One region of the Slackia heliotrinireducens DSM 20476 genome, then DNA from elsewhere that is predicted to be linked to it. Evidence: predicted binding sites of a transcription regulator. Region 1 holds the regulator's gene; the other holds the start of a gene.
What was found. Region 1 encodes LexA, which represses DNA repair genes until DNA is damaged. Its sites were predicted from a motif close to CNAACANNTGTTNG; they were not measured.

Region 1 (7,920 bases):
CAAGATGAAAGACGACACGCCTCGTTCCGTCATCCAGGAGCGTTTCGAACGTCTGGTGCAGATGGTGCAGGACAAGGCCTACGAACAGAACCAACGATTCGCCGACCGCACGCTGGATGTGCTGGTGGAGGGCGTTTCGCAGCGCAACGATTCCATCATTGCGGGCCGTTCGCCCCACAATGCCATGGTGCACGCGCCCATTCCCGAAGGCAAGACCATCGAGCAGCTGAAGGGCACCATCATCCCCGTGCATGTGGACGAGGCGAAGACCTGGTACCTTTCCGGCACGGTCGTCGAATAGCCGGCCTTTGGCGCTTGATCTCACATACCCCGTCATCGTCGTCGTAGGTCCTACGGCCTCCGGCAAATCCGGCGTGGCCGCAGAGTTCGCCCGGCGGGTGCATGGCGAAGTGGTTTCGGCCGATTCGATGCAGGTCTACCGCGGCATGGATATCGGTACGGGCAAGATAACCCCTGATGAGCAGCTTGTAACCCACCACGGGCTCGACATCTGCAATCCTGGCGAGGCTTATTCGGCATCCCGTTTCCAGGAGTACGCCAGGGCATGCTTCGCAGACATCGACGCGCGTGGTTCGCTGTCGGTGCTTGCGGGCGGGACCGGGTTCTACGTGCGCGCGGCCATTGACGATTACGATTTCGCATCGGGCGAGCAGGTGGGAAACCCCGTGCGCGACAAGTGGCAGGCCTATTACGACGAGAACGGCGCCGATGCGCTGTGGAACAGGCTTCACGAGGTGGATCCGAAAAGCGCGGACATCATCCATCCCAACAACGTGAAGCGCGTCATTCGTGCTTTCGAGATGCTTGAGCTGGACGGTAAAGGCTATGCCCAGGTGCATGCGGGATTGGCAAGCATCGGGCAGTTCGTCCCGGCGGTGTTCTTCGGTCTGGCCGTGACGCCCGACCTTCTGGTGCAGCGCATCGAACGCCGCGTGGACGCCATGTTCGACGCGGGATTGGTCGCCGAGGTGGAGGGCCTGCTCGAGCAGGGGTTCGAAAGCGCCTGCACGGCTCGGGACGCCATAGGCTATAAGGAAGTGGTTGCGGCGCTTCGGGGTGAAATCACCATGGACGAGGCCCGCGAACAGATCAAGACCGCCACAAGGCGCTATGCCAAGCGGCAGCGCAGCTGGTGGCGTAAGGATTCGCGTATCATATGGCTGGATGCGGACGATCCTAATCCGCAGAAGCTTGCCGACGAGATACTTAAAACGCTTTCAGACAAGGGGTATACGGATGTCGTTTGCCGATATGGACGCCAATAGCGTGATGGAGGACCGCGAGCGGGCTATCCTCGTGGGCATCGATTATCGCGACAATGCGAGTGAGTACTCGCTGGAGTCGTCTTTGGACGAACTGGCTCGTCTGACCGATACGGCCGGGGCCGATGTTGTGGCTACCACCTCCCAACGTTTGGACTCGCCGAACCCACGCACGTTCATCGGATCGGGCAAGGCAGAGGAAATCGCCTCGATGTGCCGGTCCCTTTCGGCGGACGTGGTCATCTTCGACGACGAGCTTACGCCTTCGCAGCAGAGCAACCTTGAGAAGGTCCTGCCCAAGGACGTGAAGGTCATCGACCGCACCGCTCTTATTCTGGACATATTCGCCCTGCACGCCACCACCAAGGAAGGCCGCCTGCAGGTCAGGCTCGCTCAGAACCAGTACCTGCTGCCGCGTCTGCGCGGCATGTGGGCGCATCTTGCCAGCAACCGCATGGGCGGCGGCGTAGGTTCCCGCTTCGGCGAAGGCGAAAGCCAGCTCGAGGTGGACCGCCGCATGGTCCGCAAGCGCATCACGTCCATTCGCCGGGAGCTGGAGCAGGTTGCGCAGATGCGCACGATCCAACGTGCCGCGCGATACGACTCGGGTATATTCAAGGTGGCAGAGGCGGGGTATACCAATGCAGGAAAATCAAGCCTGCTCAACCGTCTGACCAATGCCGAAGTGCTGAGCTATGACAAGCTGTTCGCCACGTTGGATTCCACCACGCGCAAGCTGGTGCTGCCTGAAGGCCGCGAGGTGACCATCACCGATACGGTCGGATTCATCCAGAAGCTGCCGACGACGCTGGTCGAAGCGTTCAACAGCACGCTGGATGAGATTCGCGGAGCCGATTTGATCATGCATGTGGTGGACGCGTCTTCGAACGAACGGGACCTGCAGATGAACGCCGTAGGTGACACGCTGGAGCAGATCGGCGCCCAGGACATTCCGCGGCTCGTCGTGTTCAACAAGATCGACCTGGTGGACGAAGGGGACCGCGCTATCCTGGCCTCCCGCTATCCGATGGCCATTCTGGTGTCCGCTGAAACCGGCGAGGGCATCGACGGTTTGATAGACGCATTGGCCCGCGCCGTCGCCGCGCAGGAGGAGCTCATGGATGTGCTGGTGCCCTATTCGAAAGGCAGCGTGGTGTCTTTGGTGCACGAGCGTTGCACGGTGCTTGCGGAAAGCTACGGGGAGGACGGTACGCGTCTGACGCTGCGAGCACCACGGGATCTGATAGCTCTGCTGGGCCAGTATTCGGTCCAATAGCAACCCGATGCTGATTCCTATATGAAAACGGCTCCTGTAAGGAGCCGTTGTTTGTTTATGCGCAGTCCGTTTGTACGTTACAGACGGCGGAACACGGCAACGACCTTTCCTGCAATGGAGACGTTCTCGCGAACGATGATAGGTTCCATGGTGGAGTTTTCTGGCTGCAGGCGGATGTGATCGCGCTCTTTGAAGAAGCGCTTGACCGTTGCGCCGTCTTCGACGAGGGCCACGACGATATCGCCGTTGTTGGCATTCGGCTGTTCCTTCACCACGACGAAGTCGCCGTCGTTGATGCCGATTTCGATCATGGAGTCACCGCGTACCTTCAGCAAAAACGAACTGGAATCGCCGACGATTTCGGTGGGCAGGGGGATGGTCTCCTGGATGTTCTGCTCGGCAAGAATGGGCACGCCAGCAGCGACGTTGCCGACGACCGGCAGGTTGACCACGTTGGAGAATTCACCCTGACCGACGAAATCGTTGTGGGCTGGTTGGCCCTTTGGTGCGGTGCCTCCATAGGTTTCGCCGTCGGAGGTACGCAGCACGGTGATGCAGCGCGACTTCAGGGGGTCGCGATGGATATAGCCCTTCTCCTCAAGATTGTTCAGGTGCACATGCACGGTGGAGGGGGACGAAAGCCCGATGCTGTCGCAGATGTCGCGAACGGTGGGGGCGATGCCGGTTTCTTCGATGGTGGCGATGATGCAATCGAGCACAGCCGTCTGCTTCTTGGTGAGCTTGGTGGAGTCTTTTTTACGAACAGTCATGGTGGCCTTCCTAATACGAACATTTGTATTAAAAATCTGTTGACATGAACCTTTGTTCGCTTTATTATATACCCGAACAAAGGTTCGTGCAAGTAAGGAGTTAAGAAACATGACACGCCAGGACATGCATACATATACGAACGGCTCCTCGGCCCTCAAGTACAACAGCAAGCGTCCCGTCTTGGAGGTTATTCCTGGCGGCGCAGTTTCTGACCAGCCACAATCTTTTCTTGACGACCTGAAATTCGCTGCCAAGGCAACCGGTTTCGCAAATATGCGCGACGATTTGAAATACGGTTCCATCGCAGGTCGTCCACTGGACCTGTCCAAAGCGCACCAGTATGTGCTGTTCGGCGCACTTATGTTCGCTTTTGGTTTGGCCCTTATCCTTCTCTAATCGGGAAGGACCGTTAGTCCGACAATTCTCGTCTCCAGCGGTTTGCTGCGTTTCCTGCTGCGAGACATCCGTGAAAACTCCGTCGCTTCAGATCGGCGGAGTTTTTCGTCTCGTTGGCCGGTCTTGTATGTATGGCGCGGCGTCAGAGTTGGAGTGCATGAAAGGGGGAACAATATCTGGGTATCGATTAACATGCAGCATATTTCACTATATATGGGAATTCAGCGACGTTGCAGGTAGATTGGAAATTCTGTTGTCATAATCGATATGACGGGGTATGATGACCACAACATTTTGTGGTCATGGTGACTATGTCCCGAATGGAGGATTGCATGCGTTGCCCATCTTGTGGTCATCCCGAATCGAAAGTCGTCGACTCTCGTCCGTCGGAAGAATACAATTCCATCCGCCGTCGGCGTGAATGCTTGAAGTGCGGAACCCGCTTCACGACGTACGAACGTTTGGGAGACAGCCCGCTTATCGTCATCAAGGCCGACGGGACCAGCCAGGTGTTCAGTCGCGAGAAGCTCTACCGCGGCATCTCTATCGCCTGCGCGAAACGCCCGAATATTCCCAATGAGAAGAAAACCGAGATCATCGATAGCATCGAAGCTCAGTTGCGCAACACCGGCAAGAACGAAATCCGCTCCAAGGAGCTCGGCGACATGGTTCTTGAGCGTTTGCGTGGTTTGGACGACGTGGCATATATTCGTTTCGCCAGCGTTTACAAGGACTTTCAGAGCATCGAGGAATTCGAGGATGCTCTGAAAGGACTGGAGTAAACATGTCTCAGAAACTGCGCGTTCCCATTAAGAAACTTGCCGAAGATGCGGTTGTGCCGTCCTACGCCTATGATGGCGATGCCGGCGTAGACCTGCGTGCCACTGAAAACCTGGTGCTTAAGCCTTTCGAGCGCGCTTTGGTCGCAACCAGCCTGGCCGTGGCCATACCCGAGGGCTATGCCGGTCTGGTCATGCCCCGCAGCGGGCTCGCCATTAAGCACGGCATCTCCGTCGTCAATGCCCCAGGCCTTATCGATAGCCACTATCGCGGAGAACTCAAGGTCATCCTCATCAACTTGGATTCGAAAGAGGATTTCGAAATCAACGTGGGCGACCGCATCGCCCAGCTGGTTATCGCCAAGGTCGAAAACGTGGACTGGCAGCCAGTGGACGAACTCGATGCTACCGATCGCGGTGCAGGCGGGTTCGGCTCCAGCGGCATCGAATAGGTTTTGCCTCGCAACCGCCTAACGAAACAGCAACCGTGAATGCTTGGCAGCCGTCTGGCTAGCATGCTCATTCGGGCGTGCAGCCGAAGGCGAGCTTCTGGCGTTGGCTCAGGATAGAAGGGTGAAAACTGTTTCCTGAACGGGGCAGGGGTTCCAACGACGTTTCAGGGCATGAAAAAGGCCTGGCGCGGTGCCAGGCCTTCGGGTTCTTCAAGTCGGAATCGGCTAGTTCTTGCTGGATGCCAGGAAGAACAACGCCAATGTGCCCGGGCCGGAATGGGCGCCGATCACGGGGTCCACGTAGTTGATGCGGATGTCCTTGGTGCCGAATTCCTTACGGATGAGGTCGGCCAGATACTCGGCATCCTCCAGGCAGTCGCCATGGGTGATGAACACGGTCTGCTCGCTGACGGGCTCGTCGGCGGTCTGCTTCATGTGGTTGAGCAGTCCCTGGATGGATTTCTTGCGGCCGCGCACCTTCTCCATGGGGATAAGGTGTCCCTCGTCATCCACATGCAGGACCGGCTTGATGTTGAGCAACGTGCCTGCCCAGGCGCTCGAACGGCTTACACGTCCGCCGCGGAACAGGAACATGAGGTCGTCGACAGTGAACCAGTGGGCCAGCTTGGACTTGTTGACCTCGACCCAGTCGCGCACCTCTTCGATGGTGGCGCCTTCCTTCTTCTTTTGGGCGGCGTACCACACCAGAAGTCCTTGGCCGCCGGACGCGGCAAGCGTGTCCACGGAAAGGATCGTGCGGTCGGGGTAGCTTTTCGACAGCTCTTTCAGCAGCAGATCGGTGGCTTCGTACGTGCCCGACAGTCCGCTGGAGAAACCCAGGTACAGCACGTCGTTTCCTGCATCTAAAATGCCACGGAACACTTTTTCGGATTCCGTCAGAATGGGGAGCGAGGTGGTGACCACCTTGCCGTCGCGCATCATGGTGTAGAACTGCTTCAGGTCGGTTTTCTCGCCCTTGAGATAGCTTTGATACTGTTCGCCGTCCACAAAGAAGATCAGCGGCAGGATTTCCAGCTCGCACTCGTCGATGGTTGCTTCCGTCAGGTTGCAGCTGGAATCGGTAACAATGGTGTAAGGCATAGGGGCTCCTTCGGTTTATTCGTGGAACAGTATATCTCTCTTGTTTAGGAACGGACCAATTCCATATTTTCAGCCACTAATCGTTACCTAATCCAGGCTTAGGATACAATGCCTGCTTATATGAAAAGAAAGACCAGCTAAATAAAGTCAAGGGGTTTTCTTGGGCTTTGTTAGATAGGACTTTGACAGGTGAATATGGGATAAAGAATGCGCGTTCTCGCGTCTCGCGGCATGACGACGCGGGGCCGGCCGAAAGCGGGCCCATGTGAATTCGGGGTCTCGTCGAGAAACTCAGTCTTCCCCGAGCCGCTCCCGCTGCGATTGGACCGACGGCCTCGGCTCGTACGGACGCCGCTCCCGCAGCACGGCGAGGATCACCCCGCACAGCTTCCGGGCCACGGCGGACACCGCGACGTAGTGGTGCTTCCCCCGGGCCCTGAGCGAGTCGTAGTAGTCGCCGAAGTACGGGTCGTGGATGCGCGCCTTGTCGGCCGCCGTCATCAGCGCGCAGCGCAGGTACGACGAGCCGCGCTTCGACATGTGCTGCCCGTCGCCGTCGAACTTTCCCGACTGGTGCTTCGACGCGTCTATCCCGGCGTAGGCAACGAGCTTCTTGGGGTCGTCGAAGCGGTCCGGGTCGCCGATCTCGGCGGCTATGACGGCGGAGTTGACCGGGCCGACGCCCGGTATCGACTCCAGCAGCTCCCCGGTCTCGGCGTCGAGCAGCTCGCCGATCTTCTCGTCGAGCCTGGCTATCTCGGAGTCGAGGTGGTCCACCAGCTCCAGCGCGTGCGAGAGCTCGAAGGCCAGCGCGTCGGCGGCGTACGCCGAGCCGACGGATGACTTCGCGGCGGCCTTGACCTCCTCGGCCTTGGCGCGCCCGAGCCTGCCGCGGCTCGCCTTCGCGACGGTCTTCGTGAGCGTGCGGATATCGGTGGCGGCCACTTTGGCAGGCGTGCCGTAGTCGCGGAGGATCGCCCTGCTCGTCGCCGAGTGCCTGTCGCTGAACAGGCGCTCCAGCTCGGGGAAGATCCTGTCGGCCACCGCGGTCGAGCGGTTCTTGAGCGCGGTGCGCTCCTTGACCAGGTGCGCCCGGTAGCGCGTCAGCTGCTTGAGCCCGTCGGCGGCCTCGGGCGACACGCGCGAGGGGCCGAGCCGCTTGAAGCGGGCGTACTCGGCGATGAGGAACGCGTCCACCAGGTCGGTCTTGGTCTTGCGGACCGTGTCGGCCCTGCGGAACGCGTCGGTTTGGACCGGGTTGACCACCGCGACGTCGAAGCCGCGGTCGTCCAGGAACGACCAGAGCGCCATCCAGTAGTGCCCCGTCGACTCCATGACGACCAGGCAGTTGCCCTGGTCTGCGCCGAGCTCGCGGAACCTCCCGAGCAGGGACTCGAAGCCGCCCTCGTCGTTGGCGAACCCGAAGGCCCTCCCGTGCGGCGTGCCGTCCTCGAGCCTGGCGGCCGCCACGTGCGCGTGCTTGGCTATGTCGATCCCGATGTACTGCAAGGCTGCCCCTTTCCGTCGCGCCGTCGTCGGGCGAAGGTCCTCCTTCGGGATCCGCGACACGCAGCCTCGTTGGATATGCGGCACCGAAGCCATCCAGCCTTATTCGCGTCCTGTCGCGGGCCGGAGGCGCAATCCTTTCTCGCGAGGCTGATCCCCAGGACCTGATGGTGCGCCCTCCGCCCATTGCGCGTCCTTTATCCCATATTCGCTGACGAAGGTAAAGAACGCGGCCACTGCGTTGGAAGTGGCGGGTGCCACGCCCAGAGAAAAAGTGGCAGAAAGAATATACGAGGAGCTGTCATGCGCGACGTCAATCCTGAATATGTCGAACGCCTGATGGAGTTCATAAATGC
Region 2 (7,920 bases), 420 kb from region 1:
TGGAGGAACTCGACGGTCATGCCGGAAGACGCTTCTTGCAACGGAGCCTGCTCCGCCGGCTTGCCCAAAGCGCTTCCCAACAGCTTCTGCACGTACTTGCCCACCACATCGTTTTCCAGGTTGACGATGTCCCCTGCGCGCTTCTTGAGCAGGGTCGTCTCCTCCCCGGTATGGGGAATGAGAGACACCTGGAAGTCGGTGGCGGACACCGAAGCAACCGTCAGGCTGATGCCGTCGATCGCAATGGACCCCTTCTCCACAATGAGGGCGAGAATGCCGGCCGGCGCAGAGATGCGCACCCGCACCGCATTCTGATCGGGACGCATCTCCGCAATGCGGCCCGTGCCGTCGATGTGGCCCGACACGATATGCCCGCCGAACCTCCCGTCAGCGGCCATGGCCCGCTCCAGGTTCACTTTGTCCCCGGTTTTGAGCTGGCCGAGCCCCGATTTGGACAGGGTTTCGGGCATGACGTCGGCCACGAAGCTGTCGGCGCCCATCTCCACCACAGTCAGGCACACGCCGTTGACGGCGATGCTGTCGCCGATCTGCGTGCCGCCGAGCACCTTGGACGCTCCGATGGTGATTTTGCCCGCTCGGGCGCCGGGCAGGACGCGCCGAACCGTTCCCATCTCCTCAACGATGCCAGTGAACATCTAAATCCCTCGATTCAGTCGATATGTCAGACGGACGTCGTCGCCCACGATGTCTACCTGGGGTTTTCCCAATTGAAGGGCGTCAGCCATAAGGGCCGCTCCCGCGCCGCCCACAGGGGTCGGTGCGCTCGTGCCACCGCACACCTTGGGTGCAAGGTAAACGACCACCTCGTCGACCAGGCCGCTTTTGAACATGTTCGCGTGCAGGGTGCCACCGCCCTCCACCAGGACGGAGTCGACGCCCGATTCGCCCAGATGCGCCATAAGAGCGGCAAGGTCCACCTTGCCGTCGGCCCCCGGAAGCGACACCACGTCGACGCCGGCCGCCCGCAAACGGATAGCCTTATCCAGGCGTTCCCCTTGGTCGATGTTGCAGGCGCACGCCACAAGCACGGGCACTTCGGTTGCCGAGCGCACAAGAGCGCTGTCCAGCGGAATCCTTAAAGACGAGTCACACACGATGCGCAACGGCTGGTTGCTTGGCACGCCGCGCCGCGCGTTGAGCATGGGGTCGTCGGCGAGCACCGTGTTGACGCCGACCATGATGCCGGCCAGACGGTGTCGAAGCTCATGGGTGTCGGCGCGGGATGCTTCGCAGGAGACCCACCTGGCATCACGGGTTGCCGTGGCGATCTTCCCATCGGCGGTCATGGCCCACTTGGCTACCACATAAGGCGTCTTCGTCGTGATGAAATGGAAGAACACGGGATTGATCCCGTCGCACTCCTGGCGGAGGAAGTCCTCTTCCACCTGGATGCCGGCGGCGCGCAGCCGTGCAATGCCGCGACCCGACACCAACGGATTGGGGTCGCGCGAACCCACGACCACCCGCGCGATTCCCGCTTCGACCAACGCGTCGGCACACGGAGGCTGTTTTCCGGTGTGGCTGCAGGGCTCGAGCGTCACGTACATGGTGGCGCCCTGCGGCGATTCGGTGCACGACGCCAATGCGTTGCGTTCGGCGTGCAAGTCGCCGTAACGCTCGTGGCAACCTTCGCCGATAACGCGGCCGTCCTTTACGATGACGGCTCCAACCAGCGGATTCGGATTGGTCCAGCCCGCAGCCGTGCGAGCCAGCTCGATTGCCCGGCGCATCATCTTCTCGTCTGCGGTCATGGCGCCCGCCTTCCCGATGTCGTCCTATCGCGTGCGGGCAATAAAAAACACCCGCATGTCTGCAGGTGCGCATGATGGTTATGGATGCATCACATATCGCGACCCACTACGGGCCACGTACATGACATCGTGTTCTTCCATCCGGACTGTAACCGTTGGTTTCGGACTTGCACCGAATCAGCCTCCGTTAAGAGGGTCGCGGACTTCGGGTTTCCCCGTTACCGCCAGTGAGGAATTTCACCTCGCCCTGAACAGACATCGGGGTCAGTATAGCGCACTAAAGTGATGGGTCAACCCCAAAAGCGGCCGATTTCGAGACAACGGGCAGCGCATTGCGCCGAATATCAACAGAAGCGGCGAAGCTGTCCTATATCTCAATGTCGGTAAACGTAAACGGCGGGAGGAACCGTGCGTCCCTCCCGCCGTTCATCATCTAGCTTAAAAACTGGAAACAACCGCGTCCCTATTGGGGAACCACGTTGCTAGCCTGCTTCTTGCCGTTTGCGCCTTCGGTGACTTCGAAGGTAACCTTCGCGCCCTCTTCGAGAGTCTTGTAGCCATCCATCTGAATCTCAGAGAAATGGACGAACAAATTTTCTCCGTCGGCCTGGGAGATGAACCCGTAGCCCTTTTCGGGACTAAACCATTTGACAGTGCCTTCAGCCATGTGCGGTCTCTTTCTTTCCACAAGGAAAACTCAGACTGGTTTTTCATGCCAGCCAACCAATTCGCTTTTCGCGAAACCAACCAATGGTCATTATCCTTTGTTTTGTCAACAAATAAGTTTACAGTCGGGGAAAACCCCGAGTTTTATCGTAATCGGCACAATTCAAACAAGCTTTTGAACTGGTATATTAATGTTTCATCATATGGCATTCACGACTAATTTATATAGAATTTGAAGTATGAATGCTGTCGTATTTACGATTCGATATTGAATCAGTCGTCAGACCAAGGGGCATCAAAATCGATGCCGTCCTCCTCCGCCAAACGGCGCAGCTCCGTTTCCAAGTCTTCAACGGGTATGTCGAAATCCAAAGTGTCTTCAAGCCCGTACATGTATGCCAGGGCGCGAGCCTGATCCCTGCGAAGCTGACCGGTTTTCGGCAGATTCGCCTCCTCGAGATACCAGGCCTCAAGCAGCATCGAACGGATGATGTACTCCATCAGATCGGGGTCGACCCCCGAAACTCGCAGAATGTCCGAAAGGCTTTCGGGCTCAAGGCGCAACAACGTGGAAGCGTCCATGTCCAGAGCTTCGGACATGGCGTCTTCCAAACCTTCTGCGGCCTCTTTCGGCCGCACCTTGCCGATCTCAATTGAACGAGTAGTTGCGGCGACGAATTGAATGATCAAGCGCATCAGGTAGTCTTGCTGCAGCATTTAAACCCTCTTGATTCCAATATGCTCGAAAGCGCGGTCCGTAGCCTGACGGCCCTTCGGCGTGCGCATGATAAGCCCCTGTTGAATGAGATATGGCTCATACACGTCCTCGACCGTATCGGGATCCTCCGACAGTGCGCTGGCCAACGTAGACAAACCGACAGGCCTGCCGTCGAAGCCGACGCAGAGCAGCTCCAATATTTTATTGTCAAGGGCGTCCAAACCGAGGGAGTCGACCTCGAAGAAGCTCAGGGCCTGGGCGGCCGTATCCTCGTCGATGTCGCCGGTTCCGCGCACCTGCGCCCAATCCCGCACGCGTTTGAGCATGCGGTTTGCCAAACGCGGCGTTCCACGACTTCGACGCGCGATTTCCAGGGCGCCTTCTTCGTCGATGGCCACATCCAGAATACCGGCCGAGCGCTTCACGATGCCTGCGAGCTCTTCCGGGGTGTAGTAATCCAGACGGAACACAATGCCGAAGCGATCGCGCAAAGGGCCGGTAAGCAAACCCGTACGGGTGGTGGCCCCCACCAATGTGAACTTGGGAAGGTCCAGGCGGATGCTGCGGGCGGCGGGACCTTTGCCGACGACGATGTCGAGCACGTAGTCCTCAAGCGCCGGATACAAAACCTCTTCCACCTGGCGGTTCAGCCGATGAATCTCATCGATGAACAGTACATCGCCGTCTTCCAGGTTTGTGAGGATGGCGGCCAGATCGCCGGTACGGGCGATGGCAGGGCCGCTGGTAGTGCGGATGTTGGCCCCCAGCTCGTTTGCCACCACCGTTGCAAGCGTGGTTTTACCCAAGCCCGGAGGGCCGCTGAACAGCACATGGTCCATGCATTCGCCGCGCTGCTTGGCCGCCTGAATAAGAATGGACAGGCTGTCTTTGACGCGCGTCTGCCCGATATAGTCATCCAGATGTTTCGGGCGCAGTGAACGGTCGAGCGCCAAGTCGTCTTCGGTCAGCTCGGGCGTGACGGCACGGGGGCCGGTTTGACCCGCCGACTTGTTCGACCGGGAACCCGCCTCGAATACCAATCCTTCTATTTCAAAACCATCGGTCATAATCACCACATCATAGAGAAACAGTGCCGCGCCATAAGCGCTTTACAGAGAGCCCAAGCGGCGTAATGCATATTGTATCAGCGCCGAATCGGTATGCAGCTCTTCCGGCGCATCTTTCAAAGCCAAATCCGCTTCGGCGGACGAGAACCCCATGGAAAGCAACGCTTCCCGAGCGCCTTCCAAACGTCTTGTTGCCTCCGCCGTCTCTTGGTCGAACAGCGACTGCATATTCTCATCCGAGAAGCTGCCCTTCAGCTCCAGAATCATACGTTGGGCGGTTTTCTTGCCGACACCCGGGATCATGGACACGGCCTTGACATCCCCCGCTGCGATGGCATTGGCCAGCTCTTCCGGCTTGTACACGCTGAGCGCTGCAAGCGCAACTTTTGGCCCCACCCCCGAAACGCCGATGAGTTTCTCGAAGAAACGCTTCTCATCCTGCGTAAGAAAACCGTAGAGCGCCATGGCGTCTTCGCGCACAGCCAAATAGGTGTGCACCAGCACCTCTTCTCCCCTTTCGGGAAGTTTCGCCAAATCGCTCGCGGGCATGCCGACGGCAAAACCCACGCCGTTCACTTCGATAAACGCCGTATCCGTCGTATGCCCGGCGACGCGTCCGTTCAAAAAAGCAATCATCAGGCTCCTCCTCAGAAGCTGCATTCATCCGTTTAAGCTGTTCGGGGGCCGTGCGTCACGTAGCAGATGGCCGCCGCCAACGCATCGGCCGCGTGGTCGGGATGCGGCGGGTCGTCCAACGATAACAGCTGCTTGACCATGTACTGGACCTGCATTTTGTCGGAATTCCCCTCACCAACCACAGCAAGCTTTATCTGCTTGGGCGTGAATTCGCCGATGGAAAGCCCCTGGCTCGCGCACGCTACGAGCACCGCCCCGCGGGCCTGGCTGGTAAGGATGCCTGCCGTTACATTGGCGCCGAACCAAATGGTTTCAATACCGAGACACGTCGGCTCGAACCGCTTGACCACCAGCTCCATCTGGTCATGCAGTTTGAGCAACCTGCTCGGCAGATCCATGTCGGCCGATGTTGAGATGCATCCGTACGCGACGCAGGAAAGCCGCGGGCCGCGCTGGCGGATGACACCCCACCCCGTGTTGGCAAGGCCGGGGTCGATGCCCAGAATGGTGCGGTTTTCAACATACGGCATGAGCCCCTCCTTCCAACAACAAAACAAACGTTTGTTCGGATAATAGCACAGATTTCCGATATGGGAGCAGAAAAGTCCGTATCGAACGAAGTTTCTTCAAGAGGCACCCGTCAGGTGACGGGGTGAATTTGCAGGCCCCCGCAGAGCCGATGGACTACATGTGTCCCCAGTGACACAAAAATGTGCCAATAGGAAACGTCCCTACTGGCACATTGCAAATCTGATGTGTGGTTGGATCAGGCGTTACTCTTCGTCGAGAGCGGCGACGATCTCGTCGGTCATCTCCATGGTGTGATACACGTTCTGGAGGTCCTCAAGCTCTTCGAGCCTGTCGATAAGACGCATGACTTTCTTGGCATCCTCGACGCTGACCTGGGTCGGGGTGGTGGGGATCATGGTGAGCTCGGCGCCCTTCACCTGGACGCCCTGCTCCTCGAGGCCCTTCTTGACGGCCATCAGGTCCGTTGCAGCCGTGTAGACGATCCATTCGTCTTCGGCGTCCTCGTAGTCATCTCCGCCTGCCTCGGCGACAACCATCATGAACTCGTCCTCGTCACCAGCGGCACCGTTGACGGCGATGGGGTTCTTCTTGTCACCGGTCTCGATTTCCTTGGAGACCACAATCTGGCCCTTGCGCTCGAACTGATACGCAACGCTGCCCGGAGTGGCCAGAGACTGACCGGCATGACGGAACGCGGATCCCACGTCGGCGGCAGTACGGTTGCGGTTGTCGGTCAGAGCCTGGCACAGGATGGCGACGCCAGCCGGGCCGTAACCTTCGTAGGTCAGGGTTTCGTAGCTCGCGGCGTCCTTGCCGGTGCCGAAGGCCTTGTCGATAGCGGTCTTGATCTTGTCCTTGGGCAGGGAGTTCGCCTTTGCCTTTTCGATGGCGGCAGCCAGAGAAGCGTTGTTCTCGGGATTGGGGTCGCCACCCTCCTTCGCCGCAACGGTGATGTTACGGGAAAGCTTGCTGAACAGCGCGGAACGCTTCGCGTCCTGTGCCGCCTTACGATGCTTGGTGGTCGCCCACTTAGAATGTCCGGACATATTCGCCTCTTCCTATACACAGCTGATATTCGAATCAGAAATTACCGACGGGTAAGTCTACCATACTCCACACGTTCCACACCAGGCCATATGCCATCCACACAGCGAGCACATCAAGAAGCACAGGAGAATCCGTCTGCGAAGCGCCGCTGCACAATGGTCAAAACAACCTTCTAGCGACCGTTTCTGCGACGAGCGCGCTCCTTGCGGGCAGCGTTTTTATCGCGGTTCACCCAGTTGTTCACAGCGCCGTCCATGCCGTGCGGAATGTAATCCATGGATTCCAGATCATCGGGCAGGTACTGGAACAGACTGAGCTCAGCGGTCTGTTCAACCCGGTCAGGCGCAGGGCCCGGCTTCGCCTCAAGCCCCATGACCGTGGCGCCCTTGGCCGTCAGTTTGCGTTCATATTCGCTGTCGGGCTCATCGGGAAACGCCGCACGCATGTCGTCTGCCTGCCACAGGATGTCATATCCCGCCAGCTCGAACTGGATGACCGAGAAATCCCTGAACGGGAAGCTGTCCGTTTTCAGACGGATGGTGCCGCCTTCGGCCAGCAACGGACGGTAGGCCATCAACCGGTCCAGATAGGTGATGCGCCGGGGCGCCATCTTCTTACGCGGGAACGGCGTTGGAAAGTTCATATATATGAGAGAAATCTCGCCTTCGCCGAAGACCTTGGTCACATCCAAGTCGTAGTCCTCGTAGGCGAACACCAGGTTGTCGAGTCCCGCGGCAATCGCGTTTTCGGCACCATGCAACGCACAGACGCCGTCGACGTCCAGCCCCACGAAGAGTACGTTGGGGTTTCGACGGGCCATCTCCACGGCGAATGCCCCCTTGCCGCAGCCCAGATCGACTCTGACCTCGTCGAAGGTACGGCCGCCTTCGGCATCCGCCGGATGCCAGCAGCGCCACTTTCCCGCCCATGCGGACGGATCGGCCTCGTAGTTGCTGGATGCAGCGGCAAGACGCCCCTCAAGGTCGAAGTTCTTCGATTTTCTGGATGCGGCACTACGCATCGTTCAGGCCTTCTTTCACGCTAGAGCGGACCTTGCCGCCCACGCGATGCGTAAGACGGCGTTATCGCAGGTGGGCAACAACTTCGTGAGGATGCGCGCAACGGCACTCCTCATCTATGGCACGACGGGATTCCTCGTCGAGCTGTTCGAGCAGCGCCTCGTCGGTCCTGAAGGCGTCGACATCGCTCTGCGTCAGCATCTCCTCGTCCACAGCGGGCATAACATACACCACACCGCGTGCTGCGTCACGACGCGCTTGCAGCCACAACACGAAAAAGCCCAGAACGCCTGCCACTGTCGATGCTGCCAGAATGGCGGCCTTCGCCGTGGTGATGGCCGTTTCCGAATCGAAGGCCAGGTTCGCCACGAAGATCGACATGGTGAAACCCACGCCGCCCAGAATGGCGGCGCCGAGCACGTGGCCCCAGCCGACATGTTCGGGAAGCGACGCCAGACGGCTTT

Region 2: the regulator LexA is predicted to act here: its motif matches at 5,414-5,427, upstream of ruvC (crossover junction endodeoxyribonuclease RuvC).

The regions. Positions count from the first base shown of each region.
Region 1 is NC_013165.1:1,232,686-1,240,605, forward strand. Features, by position in the region: gene miaB (tRNA (N6-isopentenyl adenosine(37)-C2)-methylthiotransferase MiaB) at 1-301, shown strand, start outside; gene miaA (tRNA (adenosine(37)-N6)-dimethylallyltransferase MiaA) at 309-1,286, shown strand; gene hflX (GTPase HflX) at 1,258-2,559, shown strand; gene lexA (transcriptional repressor LexA) at 2,637-3,329, opposite strand; gene SHEL_RS05295 (hypothetical protein) at 3,439-3,726, shown strand; gene nrdR (transcriptional regulator NrdR) at 4,059-4,508, shown strand; gene dut (dUTP diphosphatase) at 4,511-4,957, shown strand; gene SHEL_RS05310 (DegV family protein) at 5,183-6,058, opposite strand; gene SHEL_RS05315 (IS110 family RNA-guided transposase) at 6,350-7,567, opposite strand; gene SHEL_RS05320 (PaaI family thioesterase) at 7,868-7,920, shown strand, end outside.
Region 2 is NC_013165.1:817,161-825,080, reverse strand. Features, by position in the region: gene SHEL_RS03465 (riboflavin synthase) at 1-656, opposite strand, end outside; gene ribD (bifunctional diaminohydroxyphosphoribosylaminopyrimidine deaminase/5-amino-6-(5-phosphoribosylamino)uracil reductase RibD) at 657-1,772, opposite strand; FMN riboswitch at 1,898-2,031, opposite strand; gene SHEL_RS03455 (cold-shock protein) at 2,236-2,439, opposite strand; gene SHEL_RS03450 (hypothetical protein) at 2,712-3,155, opposite strand; gene ruvB (Holliday junction branch migration DNA helicase RuvB) at 3,156-4,223, opposite strand; gene ruvA (Holliday junction branch migration protein RuvA) at 4,266-4,859, opposite strand; gene ruvC (crossover junction endodeoxyribonuclease RuvC) at 4,892-5,389, opposite strand; gene SHEL_RS03430 (YebC/PmpR family DNA-binding transcriptional regulator) at 5,633-6,436, opposite strand; gene trmB (tRNA (guanine(46)-N(7))-methyltransferase TrmB) at 6,610-7,458, opposite strand; gene nhaA (Na+/H+ antiporter NhaA) at 7,520-7,920, opposite strand, start outside.